Regions from separate parts of the Achromobacter sp. HNDS-1 genome, predicted to be linked through region 2. Evidence: riboswitches for the same ligand, from Rfam matches in the RefSeq annotation. Region 2 holds a riboswitch; the other holds the start of a gene.
The links. A riboswitch is a leader RNA that binds a small molecule or an ion and turns the genes downstream of it on or off. The one in region 2 is predicted to bind manganese.
Positions count from the first base shown of each region.

Region 1 (3,462 bases), 2.9 Mb from region 2:
GGCCTGTCTGTTCGGGTGGCTCGGCGCACATTGGTGGTACCTGGGCCGGCGTTACGCCTGGCTGGTGACGGCGCTGTCCCTGCTCAGCCTGTTCTGCGCGTTCCGCTACTACCCGGTCTGGTACGACAACCCGGCCTTTTTCCTGGTGTTCATTCCCATGATCGACGGCTTCATCGAGAGCGCGGTGTTCTCGCTGATGCCCGACGAGAAGTTCGACCGCCGCTACAACCCCGGATTGCCGCCGTCCCCCAGGACCGGCTGGGGGCCGGTGCTGGTGGCCATCCTGGCCTGCCTGGTGGGCGCCACCGTGTCGATGTTCGCGATCGCGATGGTGGTGGTCTACGTGTGGGTGGCGATGGGCTGGCTGGACGGCCTGACACTGTAGCCCCTCGGGACGCCCTCACGAGCGTGGCCGAGGCCACGCCGGCCGGCCTGCGCGCTGCCCGCTCATTCGCGCATCAGCGCCTCGATCTCGCCGGCCTGCACCGGCACGCCGCGGGTGATCAGCTCGCAGCCCTCGTCCGTCACCAGCGCGTCGTCCTCGGTACGGATGCCGATGTTCCAGTAGGCCTCGGGCACGTCGTCGGCGGGGCGCACATAGATGCCCGGCTCGATCGTCAGCATCATGCCTGTTTCCAGCTTGCGCCACGGGCGTTCCGCACCGGCAGCGCCGCCCGGCTGGCGATAGTCGCCCACATCGTGCACGTCCAGGCCCAGCCAGTGGCCGGTGCGGTGCATGTAGAAACGGCTGTAGTCGCCCGACTCGATCACGCCATCCAGCGATCCCTTCAGCAGTTTCAGGTCCAGCATGCCCTGGGCCAGCACCCGCACCGCGGCGTCATGGCCATCGTTCCAGCCGCGGCCCGGCGCGGTGGCCTGGGCCGCGGCCTCCTGCGCCGCCACCGTCAGGTCGTACAGCGCGCGCTGCGGGCCGCTGTAGCGGCCGTTGACCGGAAAGGTGCGGGTGATGTCGCTGGCGTAGCTGTCGACCTCGCAGCCGGCGTCGATCAGCACCAGGTCGCCATCGCGCAGCACCGCCTCGCCGGCAGGGTAGTGCAGCACGCAGGCATTGGCCCCGGCCGCGACGATGCTGTTGTAGGCCACCGCCTGCGCGCCATGGCGGCGGAACTCATACAACAGCTCCGCTTCCAGTTCGTATTCGCGCATGCCAGCGCGGGCGGCCCGCATGGCGCGGGCGTGGGCGCCGGCGGAGATCTTGGCGGCGCGCCGCATCGCGGCGATTTCGCTGGCGTCCTTCACCAGCCGCATCTCGGCCAGGATCGGCCGGATGTCCTGCTGCCGCATGGGAGGCTGATGGCCGCCGCGGCTGGCCTCGCGCGCCGCCGCCAGCCAGCGGTGCAGCCGGCCGTCGGTGCGCTTGTCACCGGCCAGTGGCGCATACAGGGTCGGTTGGTCCAGCAGCAGCTTGGGCACCAGTTCGTCGAGCGCGTCCAGCGCATGCGCGTCGTCGAAGCCGAAATGCTCGGCCGCGGCCTCCGGGCCGAAGCGCCGTCCCTCCCAGATCTCGTGCTCGATATGGCGCGGGCGGCAGAACAGCAGGGCGCGGTCGGTGGCGCCGGCGATCAGCACCAGCCACGCGCCGGGCTCGGTGAAGCCGGTCAGGTAGAAGAAGTCGCTGTCGTGCCGGTAGGGGTATTCGGCGTCGCGGTTGCGGATGGCTTCGGGCGCGGTGGCCAGGATGGCGATGCCGCCGCCATCGGCGCGCATCCGCGCCATCAGGCGCTGGCGGCGGGCGGCGAAGGGGGCGATATCGGTGGGAGGCAGGCTCATGGGCAGGGGGCGCGGGGCCCGGCGGGAAACGGTGGTGCCACTTACTTTACTCGCCGTGCCGCCAATACGACAGTCCGGCGGCATTCACGCGCGCGCCGCGGAGATTCTCTGGACGGTCATGGCCGGGCTGCTACAATCGCGGCTCTGTCATTGGGGAGTAGCCATCCTTTGTCCCCAAAGGAGTTAGCGTCAACAGACTTGGTGGTCCGGTATCGCGTAGCGGTTTCCAGGACTCCATGGCGCTAACGGTCTCCGTGCCGCGGTACGCCCGCGCATGGATCAGCCAGGCGAGACCTTTGGCCGCGCAGCGTTCACCCTTGGCCGGGCGAGCCGTTGCGTCGCGCCAATTGGTTTCTGCTCGTCCGGCTCGCCTATATGTTGCTCACCCTGTTCCTGTTTTTCCTGTCCGCGGCAGTGATCTATCTTGCCTGCGAATTCTTCGTCAATGGCGTCGAATGGGTCGGACACCGCTTCCAGCTCGGCGCCACCGCCACCGGCACCGTGCTGGCGGCATTCGGCACCGCGCTGCCTGAAAGCGCGGTCACGTTCATGGCCGTGGTGTTCGGCGACACGCCTGAGCAAAAGGACATCGGCGTCGGCGCGGCCATGGGCGGCCCGCTGGTGCTGGCGACGCTGGCCTACGCGGTGGTCGGCCTTGCCTTGTGGCGCGCCCGTCGCGGGCAGCCCACGCAAGCCAACTGTATCAACGCGGACCAGCGCCGGCTGGCCCGCGACCAGGCGTGGTTCATGGGCATCTTCGTCTTCAAGGTCGGGCTGGGCCTGCTGGCGTTCGCCTGGAAGCCCTGGCTGGGCATCCTGTTCCTGGCCACCTACGGTCTGTATGTCAAGCGCGAGCTGAGCAACGACGAGGATTGCATCGACTGCGAAGATCTCGAGCCGCTCAAGCTGCGGCCGCGCGACGACAACCCTTCGATGTTCTGGGCGGCGACGCAGACGCTGCTGGCGCTGGTCGTGATCGCCGGCGCCTCGCACGTATTCGTCAACCAGATCGAACTGCTGGGCATCGCCATGGGCGCGTCGCCGCACGTGGCCGCGCTGCTGCTGGCGCCCGTCGCCACCGAACTGCCGGAAATCATGAACGCGCTGATCTGGGTGCGCCAGGGCAAGGAACGCCTGGCGCTGGCCAACATTTCCGGCGCCATGATGATCCAGGCCACCATTCCCAGCGCGCTCGGCATCTTCCTCACGCCGTGGCTGCTCGACGGCCCGCTGCTGGCCGCCGGCCTGTTCACCATGCTGTCCATCGGGCTGCTGTGGCTGCGCTTCCGCCGCGCTGGCATGAGCGTGCCGGCGCTGTCGGCGGCGGGCGGCTTCTATGCCCTGTTCGCGGCCTATCTGGGCTGGCATTTCTACGCCTGAGGGCGCAACGGCGCGCGGCCCCGCCGGGCCCGCGCCGGGTTGCACAAAAAGCAATTTTTGTGCCGGAAAACCTTGTCCATCAGTGGAAACCCGCGTAAAATTCTGCCCGTTATCCATCCCAGGAGCAGTCTTCGTGAATACCGATTCCGGCGAAAGTAGTCGATCTTGCATCGACGCCGCTGTTTGACAGGTCCACGCAGAACTCCGTCTGCCGCAACCTGTTGAGCAGGTTGCGGTTGTATCCCAAGCCCCGGGCTTCTTTCCGGGCAGCAGTGCAGGCCCACGGCTTGC
Region 1 is NZ_CP157584.1:4,304,790-4,308,251, forward strand. Features, by position in the region: gene ABFG95_RS19920 (TM2 domain-containing protein) at 1-385, shown strand, start outside; gene ABFG95_RS19925 (aminopeptidase P N-terminal domain-containing protein) at 448-1,791, opposite strand; yybP-ykoY riboswitch at 1,925-2,086, shown strand; gene ABFG95_RS19930 (sodium:calcium antiporter) at 2,167-3,171, shown strand.
Region 1: it holds a riboswitch for manganese, as region 2 does, so the genes downstream of both, ABFG95_RS19930 (sodium:calcium antiporter) here and mntP (manganese efflux pump MntP) in region 2, are expected to answer to the same signal.

Region 2 (3,462 bases):
CGCGTCACGACGGCGGCGGCCGCGGCGCCGAGATCCTGCGCGCCACGCCGCTCGTCGTGCACGCCATCGCCCCGCCCGATCCCGCCGACCGCTTCCGCCGCGACTCGCGCCTGTACGCGCTGCGCGACGGCGCGCTGACGGCGCTGCGCGACGAGGATGGCCAATACACCTTCTGCGCCAGCGCCGACGGTCGCCTGCTGGGCCGCCGCGACCGCATCGATGCGCGCCGCCGCACGGCCGGCGACGTGCTGCTGGACCCCACCCTGACCGGAGAACGACGCCTCGATCTCGGCCACTACGACTGCTTCAACCACTACATCGGCATCAACGGCGCGCCCGATCTTTTCTCGCTGCAAGGCACGCCGCCCGGCTCGCACGAAGGCAAGCACCTGTGCCGGGTCCACGCCGATGGTCGCCTCGAACGCCTGTGGCCATTGCTCAAGCCGGACGGCACGCCCGCCAGCCACGCCATGGAATGCCGTGGCGCCTACGTCGATGACGCCCTCGGCGCCAGCGTGGTGATCGCCGGCAAGCACTACTCGCCCACGGTCGGCAACGCCTATCGCGGCTTCATCTACCGCAAGTCGCTGGCGCGCGGCCAGGAACGCTGGCGTCATGCCACCCCGGCCTCGGCCAGCGCCATCATCGTGGCCGACGGCCTGGTGCTGGCGGCTTTCCTCGACGGCACCCTGATGCTGATCGACGCCGCCAGCGGCGACCTGCTGCTGGCGTCCCGGGTCCGCATCGGCGGCGTCGCCACCGTGCTCTACGCGCTCGCCGCGCGCGGCGGCAGACTGGCCGTCGGCGCCATCGACGGCCGCATCGCGCTGGTCGATCTGGCCGCGCTGGCGGGCATGCGCCCGACCCGTGGCGGCATCGATCTGGCATGATGGGGCCATCGCGGGCATCGTCGCCCGCTCCCCTTGAACCGATCGCCCACGCCCATGCACTACACCCAGGACCCCGCCACTCCGCCCGCCCCCACCGTCGGCTTCGACGACTTCATGAAGGTCGACATCCGCGTCGGCACCATCATTGCCGCCGACCCGTTCCCCGAGGCGCGCAAGCCCGCCTACAAGCTGACCATCGATTTCGGCGCCGGCGTCGGCGTCAAGAAAAGCTCGGCGCAGATCACCGGCCGCTACACGCTTGAGGAACTGCCGGGCAAGCGCATCCTGGGCATCGTCAATTTCCCGCCGCGCCAGGTCGGCCCGGTGCGCTCCGAAGTGCTGGTGCTGGGGCTGGCCGACGCCAACGACCACACCATCCTGGTGACGCCCGAGCACGACGTCCCCAACGGCGCCCGGCTGACCTGAACCCGCCGTGTCACACCGGCGCCATGCGCCGTTTGGTACACTGCAAGCCTCCTTGGGGAGTAGCCTCTTCCGGCCCCGTCCGGAAGCGCCCGCGTCAACACTCTTGGCCCACCTGGCCATGGCGCGCGCGACCGACACGGTCAGGCGAGACCACGGACTGATCCATAGCTCACGACCGGGCGATATGGACGGTCTGTGTGTTTCGCCCGGTCGGAGCCTCTCCCGCATGAACGCCCTCTCCACACTCGTCCTGGCTTTCGCCATGTCCACCGACGCCTTCGCCGCCGCGGTCGGCAAGGGCGCCGCCCTGCACAAGCCCCGCCTCTCCGAAGCCCTGCGCACCGGCGTGATATTCGGCGTGATCGAAGCCATCACGCCCGTGATCGGCTGGGCGCTCGGGTCCGTGGCCGCCCGCTACGTGCAGGAGTGGGATCACTGGATCGCCTTCGTCATGCTCTGTATCCTGGGCGGCATGATGATCCGCAACGGCTGGCGCGCGGACCATGACGAAGCCGCGCCGCCGGTCGCCCGCCATTCCTTCTGGCTGCTGGCCGTCACCGGTTTCGCCACCAGCATCGACGCCATGGCGGTCGGCGTCAGCCTGGCCTTCATCGACAACAACATCGCCGTCACCGCGCTGGCCATCGGCCTGGCCACCATGCTGATGGTGACCCTGGGCGTGATGGTGGGCCGCCTGATCGGCAACGTCGCCGGCAAGCGCGCCGAAGTGCTGGGGGGCCTGGCGCTGATCGGCATCGGCGCCACCATCCTGTACGAGCACCTGAAGGCGGCGTGACCGCGCGCGCCGGCTCGCGCATCGCGCGGCCCGGCGCAGTTCGTGAATCTCCGTCAATGTCGGACGCATTGACCGCTTTGACGCCTCGCGTTCGGGCTATCCTCACAGGCCTGTCGCGGCGGATACGCATAAATTTTCCCTGGCCGGCAGATACACGGCGCCGCGGCTCCGCCCGCGCGGCGCATCCGGAACGCCGCGCGCATGGAGGGAAAAAAATGGCGGTCAAGCATTACCGCGACTGCAACGTCCTCGACGCCGCCCGTGATCGCATCCGCCTGGTGTTCCAGCACTTCGAACGCGTCTGCGTGGCGTTCTCCGGCGGCAAGGACAGCTCCGTCACCCTGCACCTGGCGCTGGAGGTCGCGCGCGAAATGGGACGCGGCCCGGTCCACGCGGTATTCATCGACCTCGAAGGCCAGTACCAGGCCACCATCGCCCACGTCACCGAGATGTTCAACCGGCCCGACGTGCGGCCCTGGTGGATCTGCCTGCCCATCAACCTGCGCAATGCCTCCAGCCTGCGCGAACCCTACTGGTGCGCCTGGGAACCGGGCCGCGAGGCCGACTGGATCCGCCCGCTGCCACGGCATCCCGCCGTGATCAGCGATCCCGGCTATTTCCCGTTCTACCGCCATCGCATGGAATTCGAGGAGTTCGTGCCCGAATTCAACCAATGGCTGTCGCGCGACGCGTCCACCGCGTTCCTGGTGGGCATCCGCTCCGACGAATCGCTCAACCGTTACCTGGCGGTCAAGCGCCGCAGCAAGAAATGCGCCTGGACCCCGCCCGGCGCGCACAAGGCCCTGGCCTGGAGCACCCGCGACAAGCAGAGCGACAGGGCCGTCACATTCTTTCCGATCTACGACTGGAAGTTCGAAGACCTCTGGCGCTACACAGGCGAGCACCGCCATCCTTACAACCGGCTCTACGACCAGATGCTGCGCGCTGGCGTGGCGTACTCGCAGATGCGCATCTGCCAACCCTATGGCGATGACCAGCGCAAGGGGCTGGACCTGTTCCACAAGCTCGAGCCGGCCACCTGGTTCCGCGCCGTCAAGCGCGTCGAAGGCGCCAACTATGCCGCACGCTACTGCCGCCAGCGCTTTCTCGGCTATCGCGGCGGCCTCGGCCTGCCGCCCACCTTCAGTTCCTGGCGCCAGTACAGCCAGTTTCTGCTCGACAGCATGCCCGACACGCTGCGCCAGGTATACGCGCGCCGCATCGACGTCTTCATCGCCTGGTGGGAACAACACGGCCAACCGCTGGCCCAGTGGCCCGATGCCGGCATTCCCGATCTCGAAAACCGCAAGGCGCAGCCATCCTGGCGGCGCATCGGCCTGTCGCTGCTCA
Region 2 is NZ_CP157584.1:1,405,880-1,409,341, forward strand. Features, by position in the region: gene ABFG95_RS06290 (PQQ-binding-like beta-propeller repeat protein) at 1-890, shown strand, start outside; gene ABFG95_RS06295 (tRNA-binding protein) at 945-1,316, shown strand; yybP-ykoY riboswitch at 1,359-1,537, shown strand; gene mntP (manganese efflux pump MntP) at 1,543-2,112, shown strand; gene ABFG95_RS06305 (DUF3440 domain-containing protein) at 2,328-3,462, shown strand, end outside.